4 regions of the Allobosea sp. GW821-FHT09G06 genome follow, and region 2 is predicted to be linked to each of the others. Evidence: predicted binding sites of a transcription regulator. Region 2 holds the regulator's gene; each other region holds the start of a gene.
What was found. The regulator LexA, encoded in region 2, represses DNA repair genes until DNA is damaged. The targets are predictions, from matches to a motif close to TGTTCNNNNTGTGTTCNG.
Positions count from the first base shown of each region.

Region 1: the regulator LexA is predicted to act here: its motif matches at 2,073-2,090, upstream of AC07NY_RS04305 (ATP-dependent helicase).
Region 3: the regulator LexA is predicted to act here: its motif matches at 1,914-1,931, upstream of AC07NY_RS23175 (YifB family Mg chelatase-like AAA ATPase).
Region 4: the regulator LexA is predicted to act here: its motif matches at 1,535-1,552, upstream of recA (recombinase RecA).

Region 1 is NZ_JBWKOI010000001.1:899,667-903,876, forward strand. It holds gene AC07NY_RS04290 (hypothetical protein) at 1-260, shown strand, start outside; gene AC07NY_RS04295 (hypothetical protein) at 420-725, shown strand; gene AC07NY_RS04300 (glucose 1-dehydrogenase) at 846-1,697, shown strand; gene AC07NY_RS04305 (ATP-dependent helicase) at 2,327-4,210, shown strand, end outside.
Region 2 is NZ_JBWKOI010000004.1:165,019-169,228, forward strand. It holds gene AC07NY_RS20005 (ComEC/Rec2 family competence protein) at 1-2,197, shown strand, start outside; gene lexA (transcriptional repressor LexA) at 2,191-2,904, opposite strand; gene AC07NY_RS20015 (molybdopterin molybdotransferase MoeA) at 2,985-4,196, opposite strand; gene moaC (cyclic pyranopterin monophosphate synthase MoaC) at 4,196-4,210, opposite strand, start outside.
Region 3 is NZ_JBWKOI010000006.1:18,114-22,323, forward strand. It holds gene AC07NY_RS23170 (hybrid sensor histidine kinase/response regulator) at 1-227, opposite strand, end outside; gene AC07NY_RS23175 (YifB family Mg chelatase-like AAA ATPase) at 320-1,858, opposite strand; gene msrA (peptide-methionine (S)-S-oxide reductase MsrA) at 1,972-2,628, opposite strand; gene AC07NY_RS23185 (hypothetical protein) at 2,711-3,031, opposite strand; tRNA gene AC07NY_RS23190 (tRNA-Ser) at 3,224-3,313, shown strand; gene AC07NY_RS23195 (DUF6538 domain-containing protein) at 3,399-4,076, shown strand.
Region 4 is NZ_JBWKOI010000001.1:1,791,654-1,795,863, reverse strand. It holds gene cckA (cell cycle histidine kinase CckA) at 1-1,442, shown strand, start outside; gene recA (recombinase RecA) at 1,636-2,721, shown strand; gene alaS (alanine--tRNA ligase) at 3,107-4,210, shown strand, end outside.

The sequences.
Region 1 (4,210 bases), on a different contig from region 2:
TCGTGAAGGAAGGCCACGACGAGGACGAGGCCAACTACTACGCCGAGACGGTTCGCCGCGGCGGCTCGGTGGTCTCCGTCCGGACCGAGCCGGAGCACGAGGCCACCGTGCAGGCAATCCTCGACGGGGCTACGCCGATCGACCGCTCGACCCGTGAGGCCGACTACCGTGCCGGCGGCTGGTCGCGCTTCGATGAGAACGCCGATCCGTATGTCCGCGACGCCACGGCGGCCGGGCGCGTGCCGCCAGCGGTCATCTGAGCGAACCGCCCGCGTATGATTGATGGCCCCGGTGATGCCGGGGCCTTTCCGTTGGCAGGGCGTCGGTGACAATGGAGTTGATGCGGCTATTACCGAGGATCCGTTTTGATCCAGCACATGAGGCGCGGAACTCCGCGACGAAGCCGATCTCTGGATAGCTTGTTCAACGCCAAGATAAGATCCGGACTGTTTTGGGTCATGCTCGTCGGTAGGCGCGTGCGCCTGGAAAGCTATTTGCAGCTGACCGGCGCATTGGCAGGAGGCGTTCTGGGCGCGCTGGTCGATGCCGGTGTACCGGCGAATGACGCCGAACGTCACGCCAGCGAATACGCGCTGGGTCGGTCTGTGGTCTCCGTGCGTGTAGAAGAGCCCGACGTCGCGCTGGCAACGCGGATCATGGATGCCGCAATGCCTGTCGAAGCGGGTGAAGATCCTCAAGCCGACCTCGCCAAGGTCGTGTCCTGACGCCCATTCTCGGCCGCAAAGCGTCCGAGGGAACTAGTCTTGGCCGAGACGGTTCGACGACAAAGCGCTGGGGGGCGATTGGCTGGCGGCAGCGCCGCGGCCCGACCCAAGGAATGTCGAATGTCCGTCAAAGATGCCATGATCCACGAAGACGGTCTTCCGGGGCATGAATCCGCCCTGACACCGAAGCCCGTCTGGGAGCCGCGTTATCCGGGAAGCGGTCGCCTCAATGGAAAGGTCGCGCTCATCACGGGAGCGGACAGCGGCATCGGCCGAGCGGTTGCCGCGCTTTACGCTCGTGAAGGGGCGGACGTCGCCATCGTCTACCTGAGCGAACATGACGATGCCAAAGAGACGGTGCGCATTGTTGAGCAGGAGGGTCGGCGAGCCATCGCGATCGCTGGCGATATTGGCGAGAAGGCGTTCTGCAGCGCCGCTGTGTCCCGGACAATCGAGCAGTTCGGCAAGATTGATATCCTTGTCAATAACGCCGGCGAACAGCATCCGGACAAGGATATCACTGACATCACCGAGGAGCAGCTTCGCCGGACGTTCCAGACTAACATCTTCGGCATGTTTTTCATGACGCAAGCCGCGCGACCGCACCTCCAAAGTGGCGCCGTTATCGTCAACTGTACGTCGGTGACGAGCTATCAGGGGTCCAGCGAGCTGCTCGATTACAGTTCGACGAAAGGCGCGATCACCGCGTTCACGCGAGCCCTTTCAGAGAACCTGGTTGGGAAGGGAATACGCGTGAATGCAGTGGCTCCCGGGCCGATCTGGACGCCTCTCAACCCGATGGGCGGAGCAAGTCCCGAGAAGCTGAAACATTTTGGCGAAAGTACGCCGATGAAACGGCCGGGACAGCCGAATGAGGTCGCGCCCAGCTTCCTGTTCCTGGCTTGCGACGATTCCAGCTACATGTCCGGACAGGTGCTTCACCCGAACGGCGGCACGGTCGTTAACGGGTAGGTCAGGCAAATGCCGATAGACAGACCGCCTCCACCCAAAGCAAAAAAGGCAGCTATCGGCGTCGTTGCCGTGGTCGCCTTTATCATCGTGGCGATATTCATTGGCTTCAACCTGAACCATGCTCAAACGCAGCGTGAGCTGCTATCCGGCCGGGTCGATCCAAGAGATGCTCCGAAGAGCTCCACGGATCTGCAGGCGCCGAGGCCTCCTCAAAAATGACTACTCTACGCTGAAGACGAAATTTATAGGTGGGAGGACGCCGAATCAGTGATCCAGCGGCTCACGCCGCTCGATCGATATGGAGCTTAATGGCACTCATTTAGGCCAGCGCAACGGTGTGCATTTTGCCACGAAGCTTGACTCCTTGAAGGCGATCGTTCTCATAATGTTCTCATTCTTGAGGACGCAACCATGCCGCCAGTCGTGCTGAAACAGGCGCCTGCTCCGAATCCTATGGAGCAACAGATCAATTCCGTGCTGGCGGAGTTCCACGGCGATGCCCGGGCTGCCATCGGGGCCTTACTTCAAAACCGTGATGAGCTCTTGCGAGATGCCGATCGGGCAGCCTCTCTGGGCTTCCTTCGCGGTCGGTTCTCGGAAGGAGCGCGGCCAGTACGGGAATTGAAGGCATGAACGCCATCGCCCCGATCAGCTACCTCGACGCGCTTAACCCAGCCCAGCGGCGTGCGGTGATCCATGGCGTTGGCGCGGTGGCGTCCTCGCCCCTGCTCGTCATCGCAGGCGCCGGCTCAGGCAAAACCAACACGCTTGCGCACCGGGTCGCCCATCTCATGGTCAGCGGCGCGGATCCGCGGCGGATCCTGCTGATGACCTTCTCGCGGCGCGCGGCTTCCGAGATGGCAAAGCGCGTCGAGCGGATCGCCCGGAAGGTGCTCGGCGATGGTGCCGGCGTCCTCGCCGATGCCCTGACCTGGGCAGGCACCTTTCATGGCATCGGCGCGCGGCTGCTGCGCGACTATGCCGAGCAGCTCGGTCTCGATCCCTCCTTCACGATCCATGATCGAGAGGACTCCGCCGATCAGATGAATCTGGTCCGGCACGAGCTCGGCTTCTCTAAGACAGAGTCGCGGTTTCCGACGAAGGGCACCTGCCTGGCGATCTATTCGCGCTGCGTGAATGCCGAGCTGCCGATCGAAGACGTTCTGCGCCTGTCCTACCCTTGGTGCGCCACCTGGGCGGCTGAGCTGAAAGAGCTTTTCTCGGCCTATGTCGAAGCCAAGCAGAGCCAAAACGTCCTAGATTACGACGACCTGCTGCTCTACTGGGCCCAGTCCGTGACTGATCCCGATATTGCTGCGGACATCGGTGGCCGCTTCGACCATGTCATGGTCGACGAGTACCAGGACACGAACCGCCTCCAGTCCTCAATCCTGCTCGCGCTCAAGCCCGACGGCCGTGGCCTGACGGTCGTGGGGGATGATGCCCAGTCGATCTATTCGTTCCGGGCGGCGACCGTCCGCAACATCCTCGATTTCCCGGCCGCCTTCGTGCCGCCGGCCGAGGTCATCACGCTCGATCAGAACTACCGCTCGACGAGTGCCATCCTTTCAGCTGCGAACGCTGTCATTGACCTGGCGGCCGAGCGCTTCACCAAGAATCTCTGGACCGATCGCGCGACCGGATCGGCACCGCAGCTTGTCCATGTTCGGGACGAAGCCGATCAGGCTCGCTTCATAGCTGAGAAGGTGCTGGAGAACCGTGAAGGCGGCTCGACGCTGAAGCAGCAGGCAGTGTTGTTTCGCGCTTCCCACCACAGCGGCCCGCTCGAAATCGAGCTCACGCGCCGGAACATTCCGTTCGTCAAGTTCGGAGGGCTGAAGTTCCTGGACAGCGCCCATATCAAGGATCTGCTGGCTCTGCTCCGCTTCGTCGAGAACCCGCGCGATAAGGTGGCCGGTTTCCGGGTCTTACAGCTTCTGCCCGGTGTGGGCCCGACATCGGCGCAGCGTGTGCTTGAGCATGTGGCGCAGGCATCGACGCCGCTCGAGGCTCTTGGGAACACTCCGGCTCCGCCGCGGGCCGGCGACGACTGGTCCTCGTTTGTTGCCGCGGTCTGTGAGCTGCGCGCCGGCACTGCTGGTTGGCCTGCAGAGATCGAGCGCGCCCGTCGCTGGTATGAGCCTCATCTGGAGCGCATCCACGAGGACGCCAGCACCAGGCAGGCCGATCTCGTGCAGCTCGAACAGATCGCCGGCGGCTATCCCTCGCGTGAGCGTTTCCTGACCGAATTAACGCTCGACCCGCCGGACGCGACCAGCGATCAGGCCGGCGTGCCACATCTGGACGAGGACTATCTGATCCTGTCGACGATCCATTCCGCCAAGGGGCAGGAATGGAAGTCGGTCTTCGTCATGAACACGGTCGACGGCTGTATCCCTATCGACCTTGGCGCCGGCGCGCGCGACGAGATCGAGGAGGAGCGGCGACTGCTCTATGTCGCGATGACGCGGGCGAAGGATGATCTGCACCTCGTGGTGCCGCAGCGCTTCTTC
Region 2 (4,210 bases):
GTCGGCGAGCCTGCGCCCTTTGCTTCGAGAGCTTTGGCTCCGCTTGCAGCGAGGCTTCGCGCTGGAAGCCGAACGGCGCCGGCCCTTCCTCTGGCTGCCCATCGCCATGGGCGTCGGCATCCTGCTCTATTTCGCCGCTGATCGTGAGCCGGCATTATGGGCGCCGCTGCTCGGCCTGGGCATGAGTGGTGTGGCGGCCTTCGTCTTGCGTTTTCGCCCTGTGGCGTCGATGGCCTGCCTTGCGGCAGCGGCCGCCTTTCTCGGCTTTGCCGCCGGTGCCTGGCGGACGGCCGATATCGCGGCGCCGATGCTGGATCGGCCGCGCATCGGCAAGCTGACCGGCTTCGTCGAGAGCGTCGAGGCGCGCGACAGCGGCGCGCGGCTCGTCGTGCTGGTGACCGATCTCGCCAATGTGCCCGTTGATCAGCGGCCGAAACGGGTCCGCGTCAACATCCGGCAGGGCTCTGTCGCAGCCGGGGACCATATCGTCGCGACCGCGCGCCTGCTGCCGCCGCCGGGGCCGGCGCGGGCGGGCGGCTATGATTTCGGCCGCGACGCCTTCTTCCGCGGGATCGGCGCCGTCGGCAGCGTTTCCGGCAAGATTGCCCTAGTGCCGGCGCCTTATCCGATGCCGACGCGCTTAGCGATCGACGTGATGATCGACCGCGCCCGCAACGCCCTGACCAAACGCATCGCCGAGGTCGGGGGCGGGCAGGGCGGGGCCATCGCCGCCGCCCTCGTCACCGGCAAGCGCGGCCTGATCACCGAGGCCACCAATAATGACCTGCGTGCCGCCGGCATCTACCACATCGTCTCGATCTCCGGCCTGCATATGGTCCTCGCCGCCGGCACGATCTTCTGGCTGGTGCGCGCGCTGCTCGCCCTGTCGCAGACGGTTGCGCTGCACTGGCCGGTCAAGAAGCTCGCCGCGGTCGCGGCCATGATCGGCGCGACCGCCTATTGCGTCTTCTCGGGCAGCGATGTCGCGACCGAACGCTCGCTGATCATGACGCTGGTCATGCTCGGCGCGATCCTGGTCGATCGCGCGGCGCTGAGCATGCGCAATCTCGCGCTTGCCGCGATGATCGTTCTGCTGCGCGAGCCGGAAGCGCTGCTCGGGCCGAGCTTCCAGATGTCCTTCGGTGCGGTTGCGGCGCTGATCGCCTTCGCCGAGCGCTGGGAGAGACGAGACCGCAGCGAGCCGCCATCGGCATTGCCCTGGCCGCTCGGGCCGATCTGGACGGCGGCGCTCGGCATCCTCGTCACCACCATGCTGGCGACCGCCGCGACCGCTCCCTTCGGAGCCTATCATTTCCAGACCTTCAACCCCTTCGGCCTGCTCGGCAACGCCATGGCGCTGCCTTTCGTCTCGCTCTTCGTGATGCCGGCGGCCGTGTTCGGCGTACTCGCCTATCCGTTCGGGCTGGACTGGCCGGCCTGGGCCCTGATGGGGCTTGCCTCCGACGTCGTGCTCAAGGTGGCGCATTGGGTCGCGACCATCGATCATTCCACCGTGACGGTCGCGGCCTTCGGCTCAGGCGTGCTGGCCTGTTTCGCTGTGGCTTTGCTCTGGCTGACGCTCTGGACCACGGCCTGGCGCTGGTTGGCGGCCGTGCCGCTCATCCTCGGCGTTGCCATAGCCGGCAAGCCGGAGCGGCCCGAGATCCTGATCGAGCGCGACGGCTCGGGGCTGGCCGTGCGCGGCCCGGACGGGCGCCTCGCGATCGCGGGCAAGCCCAGCCGCTTCGTCCTGCAGCAATGGCTTGCCGCCGATGGCGACAGCCGCTCGCCCGAAGATCCTACGCTGCGTACCGGCGTCAGCTGCGACCGGTTGGGGTGTGTCGCGCAGACAGCCGACAAGCGCACGATCTCATATACGCGCGAGCGCCTCGCCATCATCGAGGATTGCCTGCGCGCCGACCTCGTCGTCACCGCCATCCCATGGAGCGGGGCTTGCAAGGCCAGGCTGGTCGAGCGCATGGCGCTATCACGCGATGGCGCGACCTCGCTCTACCGGACGGCATACGGGTGGAGCCGCCACATCTCGGAGCCAAATGCCGCCGAACGCCCCTGGAGCCGCCGGCGCGAGCCGCGCCCGGCGGTGTCGGCAACACCGTCGGCCAGTCAGCCGGCAACGGCGCAGCCTGCATCAGCCTCCGACAGTGAGGCCGATGCCGATGTCGAGCGCCTTCAGTAACGCCGCATCAGGTTGACGAGGCGGCCCTGGATCTTGACCCGGTCGGGACCGAGCACGCGGGTCTCGTAAGCCGGATTTGCGGCTTCGAGCGCGATCGAGGAACCACGCTTGCGCAGGCGCTTCAGCGTCGCTTCCTCGTCGTCGATGAGAGCCACGACGATGTCGCCGGTATTGGCCGTGTCCTGCCTGCGGATGACGACCGTATCGCCGTCGAGAATGCCGGCCTCGACCATCGAATCGCCGCGCACTTCCAGCGCGTAATGCTCGCCGGAGCCGAGCATGTCGGGCGGCAGCGAGACGGTGTGGCTGCGGCTCTGGATCGCCGAGATCGGCGTGCCCGCCGCGATGCGACCCATGACGGGAATGGCGATGGAATGCCGGCTGTCGTCCTCGACGGCTGTGGGCCGAGGCTTGGCGACGCTCGGTTGCGCACCGAGACCACCCTGCACGACGGCCGGGCTGAAGCGTGGACGCGGCTGCGGCGCGCCGAGCCCGTCCGGCATCTTGATGACCTCAAGCGCGCGCGCCCGGTTCGGCAGGCGGCGGATGAAGCCCCGCTCTTCCAGCGCCATGATCAGGCGGTGAATGCCGGATTTCGAGCGCAGGTCGAGCGCATCCTTCATCTCGTCGAAGGAGGGCGGCACACCGCTCTCGCGCAAGCGTTCCTGGATGAAGCGCAGGAGTTCGTGTTGCTTGCGTGTCAGCATGGTCGCCGCCAGCCCCTCAATGCGCAGATTCGAAACAAAGCACGAACACCATACGCGTTCTGCTTGTGTTCTGCAAGCTGCTACCGCAAGGGCAGGATATGGCAGGTATCGCCCTTCTTCGCCGGGGCGGCATGGGCCGGACGGATTGTCAACGCTTGCGCCCGTGCCAGCGTGCCGAGCATCGAGGAATCCTGCCGGTCGAAGGGCGTCGCGACCCAGCCTTCGGGCGTCAGCGTGAGCTCCGAGCGCAGGTAGTCCTCGCGCTCGTCGTTGCCTGGCATGTCGCGGCCGAGAATTGCGGGGATGCTGCGGTCGCGATCGGCATCCGAGATGCCGAGCAGCGCCTCGATCAAGGGCAGCACGAAAAGATGGCCGCAGACGATCGAGGAGACCGGATTGCCCGGCAGTCCGACCACGACCATCCGGCCGAGGCGCCCGGTCATCATCGGCTTGCCCGGCCGCATCGCGATCTTCCAGAAGCCGAGGGTCATGCCGGCGCGCGTCAGCGCTTCCTGCACGAGGTCATGCGCGCCGACCGAGGCGCCGCCCAGCGTGATCAGCACATCGGCATCGGCCTCGCGTGCCTGCGCGATCTTGGCTGCAAGGTCGGTATGATCGTCGCGGGCAATGCCGAGATCGATGACAGTGCCACCGGCCTTCTCGACCAAGGCGGCGAGCGAAAACGAGTTCGAAGCGACGATCTGGTCGCGGCCGACCGGTTCGCCCGGCGCCACCAATTCATCGCCGGTGGCGAGGATCGCGACGCGCGGCTTGCGCCGGACGGGCAAAGTCGGATGCCCCATCGCGGCGGCAAGCCCGAGCGCCGCGCTGTCGAGCACGCGGCCGGCTTGCAGCAGCACGTCGCCTTCGTGGAAATCCAGTCCCGCCGCGCGGAGGAACTTGCCCTTGGCCGGGGGGATGCGGACGCGGATCACCGGGCCGCCGACGCCGTCAGCGTCTTCCTGCATCAGGATGGTATCGGCTCCATCAGGCATCGGAGCGCCCGTGAAGATGCGCACGGCCTGTCCCGGCCCGACCGATCCGTCGAAAGCCCGGCCGGCGGCGGATTCGCCGATGACCGAGAGCGAGACGCCTTCCGCCATCTCGTCGCCGCGCACGGCGTATCCGTCCATGGCGGAATTCGCGAAGGGCGGCTGTGTCCGGAGCGCCTTGACCTCGCCGGCGAGCACCCGCCAGGCGCATTGCGCCAGCGGCAGGGTTTCTGCTCCCGTCGGCCCCGGAATGCTGTCGAGCAGCGCCTTGCGCGCGACGGGGACCGGAGTGAGCGCCATCAGCTAGCTTTTGC
Region 3 (4,210 bases), on a different contig from region 2:
CGCCGGACGATCAGGTCGCCCTGGGCCTCGATCAGGCTGCGATAGCGCTCTTCGCTGTCGGCGAGATTCCAGAGCCGGTCGTTGAGGGCCTCGGCATCATGGGCGAGGCCCGTCACTTGCCGGCGCAGGCCGTCACGCTGGCGCAGCAGCGACAGAACGCCCCACGCAGCCGAAAGGAGCAGCGCTACGAGCGCAAGAGAAAGCCATGACCAGATCGAAGAAGCCATGCCCTTCGATCTACGCAGATCGCCTTGAAAAAGCGGCCGGGTAAAGCCGCTAATTCGACCGGTTGGAGAGGAGGGTCCGTTAACCCTCGGCCTCAGGCGGCCTGCACGAGATCCTCGCCACGCGCCCGATAAGACAAGGCTTCCGCGAGATGACGCCGGCCGACCTTCGCCTCGTCGTCGAGATCGGCAAGGGTGCGGGCGACCTTCAATACGCGGTGATAGGCGCGCGCGGTCAATCGCAAAGCCTCGGCGGCGTCGCGCAGGAGCGCGAGCCCGGCATTGTCCGGCCGCGCGACCTCTTCGATCACCGGGACCGGACAGGCGGCATTGGTCAGGACGTGGCCGAGACCGAGTTCCTCGAAACGCGCCGCCTGAATGCGGCGAGCGGCGGCAACACGCGCCGCGACCGTCGCCGAGCTCTCGCCCGCAGCCGGCCGGATCAGATCCGCCGCCGTGACAGCAGGCACGTCGATCGCAATGTCGATCCGGTCGAGCAGCGGGCCGGAGACGCGCGCCTGGTACTGCGCCATGCAGCGGTCGTTCGGCTGGCGGCGGCAGGCGTAGCCAGGTTCGGTCGCCCGACCGCAGCGGCAGGGGTTCATTGCGGCGACGAGCTGGAAACGCGCGGGATAGACGACGCGGTGATTGGCGCGGGAGATCAGGACGTCTCCGGTCTCCATCGGCTGGCGCAGAGCATCGAGCGCCTGCGGCTGGAATTCCGGCAATTCGTCGAGGAAAAGCACGCCGTGATGGGCGAGCGAGACCTCGCCCGGACGAGCCTGGAGGCCGCCACCGACGAGCGCCGCCATCGAAGCGGAATGGTGCGGCGCCCGGAAAGGCCGCCGGTCGGTCAAGGCGCCATCGGCCAGCTTCCCGGCGACGGAGAGGACCATCGAGACTTCGAGCAGCTCGCGCGGCGCGAGCGGCGGCAGGATCGAGGGCAGGCGGCTCGCCAGCATCGACTTGCCGGCCCCCGGCGGCCCGTTCATCAGAAGGTTGTGCCCGCCGGCCGCCGCGATCTCGAGCACGCGCCGCGCGCTTTCCTGACCCTTGACGTCGGCGAGATCGGGCAAGGGCCCGGCCTGACGCGCCACCGCTGGCTCGGGCCTGGCCATCACCTGCGTGCCCTTGAAGTGATTGGCGAGCTGGATCAGCGAGCGTGGCGCCAGGATGTCGATATCGGCCGCCGCCCAGGCCGCTTCCGGGCCCGAAGCCGCCGGGCAGATCAGCCCCTGCCCTTTCGCGTAGGCCGCGATCGCCGCGGGCAGGACGCCCGCGACCGGCGCGATCGAGCCGTCGAGCGCGAGTTCGCCGAGCACCGCATAGCCCGCGAGGGCATCGGCGGGAATCGCTCCGATCGCCGCCATCACGGCAAGCGCGATCGGCAGATCGTAATGGCTGCCTTCCTTGGGCATATCAGCCGGCGCTAGGTTCACGGTGACGCGTTTGGCTGGCAGGGCGAGCCCTGAAGCAAGGAGTGCAGCACGCACCCGCTCGCGGCTCTCTGCGACGGCCTTGTCGGGGAGGCCGACCAGCACGAAGGCGACGCCGCCCGGCGCGATCTGGACCTGAACGTCGACGGCGCGTGCCTCGATGCCTTCGAACGCCACCGTCGCGACCCGCGCCACCATTTCGGCTTCGCTCCCCTGCCCCACGGGAAAGCTAGCGAAGCTTCAGCAGCAACGCAAGAACATATCAGGAACTCAACAGGGCAAAAAAAGGGAGGCAATGCCTCCCCTTGTCGTCAGGCCTCGACGCCGAGGCCGATCTGGCAGGCGACCCCGGTGCCGCCCAAGCCGCAATAGCCGCCCGGGTTCTTCGCCAGATACTGCTGGTGGTAGTCCTCGGCGAAATAGAGCGTCGGCGCCGCGCGGATCTCGGTGGTGATCGGGCCGTAACCGCCAGCGGCCAGAGCCTTGGCGTATTCGGCGCGCGAGCGCTCGGCCGCCTCCTGCTGCTCGGCGTCATAGGTGTAGATCGCCGAGCGATACTGCGTGCCGATATCGCCGCCCTGACGCATGCCCTGGGTCGGGTCGTGGTTCTCCCAGAAGATCTTGAGCAGATCCTCATAGGCGATCCTGGCGGGATCGAAGACCACGAGGACGATTTCGGTATGGCCGGTCAGGCCGCTGCAGACCTCCTCATAGGTTGGGTTGGGCGTCGAACCGCCGGCATAGCCGACGGCCGTGACCCAGATGCCCTCGCCGCTCTGCCAGAACTTGCGCTCGGCGCCCCAGAAGCAGCCGAGGCCGAAGACGGCCTTGCGGAGCCCTTCCGGGTGGGGACCGGCCAGCGGGCGGCCGTTGACGAAATGAGTTTCGGCGGTGGGGATCGCCGTGGGGCGGCCAGGCAGCGCCTCGGCGGCAGTCGGAATCTCGGTCTTCTTGCGCAGGGAGAACATCATTGGCTCCGTTCGTTCGGGCTCGACGCCTATGTAAGCGCCTGGAGCCCGTTCGGACAGGGGTGGGAACGCGGACGCGCCATCACCGACGCGTGACGATGCCGATAGCCTCCTGCGGACGCCGCCCCAGCCAGAGCAACGCGAAGCCGAACAGCAGTGCGGCCAGGGCCACAGGCGAGCGCAGGACCGTCAGCAGGACCGGGTCCCAGAGCCAGGGGTGGATGTTGCGTTCGATCGTCGGCTGGATGAGCTGATAGCGTTCCTGGATGACAGCGCTCAGCACCTCGCCGACCGGCGTGAAGCGCAGGCCAGCGTTGGCGATCGACCTGGCACCGTCGATCACCAGCGCGACGAAGCCGGCAGCGACGACCAGATACCCGATCAACCGGAGAAGAAACCGCACCACCCGCTCCCTGTCGCATCCGCCGCGACAGGCTGCGCCGCGTGCCGTCGGCCGGCATGCCGGCTCAGGCCACCAGATGTGGCCTTGCCTGCCGGAGATCGCAACCGGGTGAGCACGATTTACCGCGATTGTGCAAAACCCTGCATCTCGGGCCTTGAAAGATGGCGGGCCGGCAGTCATAAGCAGCGCGCCGGACAGGTGGCCGAGTGGTTGAAGGCGCACGCCTGGAAAGTGTGTATACGGGAAACCGTATCGCGGGTTCGAATCCCGCCCTGTCCGCCAGCAATCCCGTAAGGGGTTAATTTTCCAGAGAGCTAAGGCAAATCAAAGGCTTGCAGCGGCCCGAGTGGTACACGTGGCCCTCGCAATGGCCCGTCCCTGGAAGCATCCAAAGACCGGCATCTACTGGCTCCGCAAGCGCGTCCCGGACGAGTTGCGGACGCTGCTCGGCAAAACCGAGGAGAAGCAAAGTCTTGGAACACGCGATCCGGCCGAGGCCAAGATCAAACAACTGGAGGCGCTCGCCGCCGTCGAGACGCGCTGGGCAAATCTGAAGGCCGGCCCACGTTCACTCAGTGAGCGCGAGGCGCATGAGTTCGCCCGCAGCGCTCATGACACCTGGCTGGCCCGCTATCGGGATAATCCGAGCGAACAGCCCTGGCCGATCGAGCTCGGCACGAGGCTCTTTGCGCCAGCGCCGTCGATCTGGGAGGATCGCCCGCCGATCGACCTCGCGGTTCTCGATGTCGAAGGCGGCAAGATCCAGGAACTTGAAGCCTGGTGCCTACGGGAGGCGGATGCCGATCTCGCTGCCCGCGGTCTGAAGGTCGACGAGGCCAGCCGCCAGAGATACGCAAAGGCGATCGCGGCGGCCATCCAGCGCGCCAGCCTGACGCTCGCCGAGCTTGCAAAGGGATATCACGGCCCGGCCACCGCCACGGGCATCATCAACGGCTCGCCTCTGCCGGCCCATGCCGCGGTCGTAGAGCCTGTGCTCTTCGACGATCTTCTCAAGGGCTGGTCGCCAAGGGGCAGCATGATGTGAGAATGGTTCGAGCCGGTCCCGTCACCGTCGGCTATCGCGCGTGCGACGCCGGGGGTAGGAGGCATCCGCACCCTCCGTCGGGAACGCTATCGCCAAGCTAGGGAAATTGTCCGAGCCAAGGCTGAACGCAACTT
Region 4 (4,210 bases), on a different contig from region 2:
GCGCGATCCTGCATTCCAACGCCGCCTTCGCCCGCCTGATCCCGGCTGGCCTCAGGCCCCGCACCATCCACGACCTCGTCGCTTCTGGCGCCGGGCTAGACGAGGCGCTGGCCGAGGTGGTCGCCGGCCGCTCTGGCGGCAACCCGCTCGACCTCACGCTCGCGGGCGAGGACGGCCGCTCGGCCAAGCTCTACCTCACGCCGGTTGCCGGCACCGAGGGCGGCGACGGCGAGCGCGCCATCGTCTACGCGCTGGAGACCACGGCGGAGCGCAAGCTGCGCGACAACATGGACCAGGCCGGCAAGATGCAGGCGGTCGGCCAGCTCGCCGGCGGCATCGCGCACGACTTCAACAACGTGCTGCAGGTCATCATCAACGCCTCGGAGTTCCTGCTGGCGAGCCACCGGCCGACCGACCCGTCCTTCCCGGACATCATGCAGATCAAGCAGAACGCCTACCGCGCCGCGGCGCTGGTCAGGCAATTGCTCGCCTTCTCGCGCCGCCAGACCCTGCGCCCGCAAGTGCTGGAGCTCGGCGAGGTGCTCTCCGATCTCTCGCTGATGCTGAAGCGCGTCGTCGCCGACAAGGTCACGCTCGACGTCCGCCAGGGCCGCGACCTCTGGCCGGTCAAGGCCGATCTCGGCCAGCTCGAACAGGTCATCGTCAACCTCGCCGTCAACGCCCGCGACGCCATGCCGAACGGCGGCAAGCTCGCGGTGCGGACCCGCAACGTCGCCCGCGAGGACTGCGCTTCCTTCAGCCATGAGGCCCTGCCGACCGACGACTACGTGCTGCTGGAGGTCGAGGATACCGGCACCGGCATCCCGCAGGAGCATCTCGACAAGATCTTCGAGCCCTTCTTCACCACGAAGGAAGTCGGCAAGGGCACCGGCCTCGGCCTCTCCATGGTCTATGGCATCGTCAAGCAGACCGGCGGCTATGTCTTCGTCGACTCGACCATCGGCAAGGGCACGGCCTTCCAGATCTTCTTGCCGCGCCACGTCCCGAGCCAGGAGGAGATCGCAGCCGAGGCCGCCGCCAAGGAAGCGCCGAAGAAGCTCGCCGCCGACCATACCGGCGCCGGCGTCATCCTGCTGGTCGAGGACGAGGACGCGGTGCGTGCGCTCAACGCCCGCATGCTGGTCTCGCGCGGCTACACCGTCCACGAGGCGGCGTCCGGCGTCGAGGCGCTCGACCTCTTCCTCCAGAACGACGGCAAGATCGACCTCGTCGTCTCCGACGTGGTGATGCCGGAAATGGACGGCCCGACGCTGCTCGGCGAATTGCGCAAGCGCAACCCGAACACCAAGGTCGTCTTCGTCTCCGGCTATGCCGAGGAAGCCTTCCGCAAGAACCTGCCCGAGGGCGAGGAATTCCACTTCCTGCCCAAGCCCTTCACGATGAAGCAGCTCGTCGAGACCGTGAAGGCGGCGATGGGGTGAGATCGGCGGCGCCCTCACGCGGGCACCGCACACCGCCCCGTTTTTCCATCTCGTGACAGCTCCTGACAGTCCTGCTGACAGAAACTGACACTGAGAACAAAAAAAGAACTTGCGGACAGGAACAAAGCGTGACCATCTCCATGTCAAGACGCATTGAGATGTCCCCCTCGCCCTGTCATAAGGAGCCCGAACCGTGAATCAGGCGAATCTCAAACTCGTGGAAGGCTCCTCGATGGACAAGGCCAAGGCGCTCGATGCGGCGCTCTCCCAGATCGAGCGCGCCTTCGGCAAGGGCTCGATCATGCGGCTCGGCAAGAATTCGCCGTCGATCGAGATCGAGACGATTTCGACCGGTTCGCTCGGCCTCGACATCGCGCTCGGCGTCGGCGGCCTGCCCCGGGGCCGCGTCATCGAGATCTACGGGCCGGAATCCTCCGGTAAGACCACGCTGGCGCTGCACACCATCGCCGAAGCCCAGAAGAAGGGCGGCGTCTGCGCCTTCGTCGATGCCGAGCACGCGCTCGATCCGGTCTATGCCCGCAAGCTCGGCGTCAATCTCGACGATCTCCTGATCTCGCAGCCCGATACCGGCGAGCAGGCGCTCGAGATCACCGACACCCTCGTCCGCTCCGGCGCGATCGACGTGCTCGTGGTCGACTCCGTTGCGGCGCTGACGCCCCGCGCCGAGATCGAGGGCGAGATGGGCGATGTTCAGCCCGGCCTCCAGGCCCGCCTGATGAGCCAGGCCCTGCGCAAGCTCACCGCTTCGATCTCGCGCTCGAACTGCATGGTCATCTTCATCAACCAGATCCGCATGAAGATCGGCGTGATGTACGGCTCGCCGGAGACCACGACCGGCGGCAACGCACTCAAGTTCTACGCCTCGGTGCGTCTCGACATCCGCCGCGTCTCGACGCTGAAGGAGCGCGACGAGGCGACCGGCAACCAGGTCCGCGTCAAGGTCGTCAAGAACAAGGTCGCGCCGCCCTTCAAGCAGGTCGAGTTCGACATCATGTTCGGCGAGGGCATCTCGAAGGTCGGCGAGCTGATCGATCTCGGCGTCAAGGCCGGCATGGTCGAGAAGGCGGGCGCCTGGTTCTCCTTCGACAGCCAGCGCCTCGGCCAGGGCCGCGAGAACGCCAAGACCTTCCTCAAGGCCAATCCGGACCTCGCCGCGAAGATCGAAGCCACGATCCGCCAGAATTCCGGCCTCGTCGCCGACCGCATCCTCGATCAGGCGGACCCGACCGCGGACGATCTCGACGAAGGCGAAGCCTGAGATAGCCAACGCCGTCATGCTCGGGCTTGGCCCGAGCATCTCAGGCCGAATGAGGCGACCTATCCTGAGAGAGATTCTCGGGTCTGCGCTTCGCTCCGCCCGAGAATGACGTTCCGATGCAAGCGGGCGGTCTTCGGGCCGCCCGTTTTCGTTTGCCGATAAGGCTTTGCGGGCTGTGCGCTGCATCCCAAGCATTTTCAAGCGAAGTGGCCACCGGTTCGCGTGAAGAGAATGCGGCAACTAGAAGACCGGAGCCTTTCCGTGTTTCGCAGAAACGCGGAAAGGCTCCGGCTTTCTGGACAGGCGCCAACCGCCTGACTAGAACCGGTTCTTCCCGCCGAGCGCGAGCCCGGCCTCCTGCCCAAGATCAGAGCGCAAAAGAGCGATGAGCGGCGTCAACGATATCCGGTCGACCTTCCTCGACTACTTCAAGTCCCAGGGCCACGAGATTGTGCCGTCGAGCCCGCTCGTCCCGCGCAACGACCCGACGCTGATGTTCGCCAATTCGGGCATGGTGCAGTTCAAGAACGTCTTCACCGGGCAGGAGAAGCGCCCCTATTCGCGCGCCACCACCGCCCAGAAATGCGTGCGCGCCGGTGGCAAGCACAACGACCTCGACAATGTCGGCTACACCGCCCGTCACCACACCTTCTTCGAGATGCTGGGGAACTTCTCCTTCGGCGACTATTTCAAGGAACAGGCGATCCACCACGCCTGGACGCTGGTCACGCGCGAATTCGGCCTGCCCAAGGACAAGCTGACGGTCACCGTCTATTCCGAGGACGACGAGGCGCATGCGCTTTGGAAGAAGATCGCCGGCCTGACCGACGACAAGATCATCCGCATCCCGACCTCGGATAATTTCTGGCGCATGGGCGATACCGGTCCTTGCGGCCCCTGCTCCGAGATCTTCTACGACCATGGCGACCATATCTGGGGCGGCCCGCCAGGCTCGGCCGAGCAGGACGGCGACCGCTTCATCGAGATCTGGAACCTCGTCTTCATGCAGTACGAGGAAGCGGCCGGCGGCATCCGCACCAACCTGCCCCGCCCCTCGATCGATACCGGCATGGGGCTGGAGCGCATCGCGGCCGTGCTCCAGGGCACGCATGACAACTACAATATCGACCTGTTCCGCGCCCTGATCACCGCGATCGCGGACCTGACCTCGGTCGATCCGGATGGTCCTATGAAGGCGAGCCATCGCGTCATTGCCGACCATCTGCGCTGTTCCGCCTTCCTGATCGCCGACGGCGTGCTGCCCTCGAACGAGGGCCGCGGCTACGTGCTGCGCCGGATCATGCGCCGCGGCATGCGCCATGCGCAGCTGCTGGGCGCCAAGGAGCCGCTGCTCTACAAGCTCGTGCCGGCGCTGACCCGCGAGATGGGCCGCGCCTATCCCGAATTGCTGCGCGCCGAAGCGCTGATCACCGAGACGCTGAAGCTGGAAGAAACCCGTTTCCGCACCACGCTGGCGCGCGGTCTCACC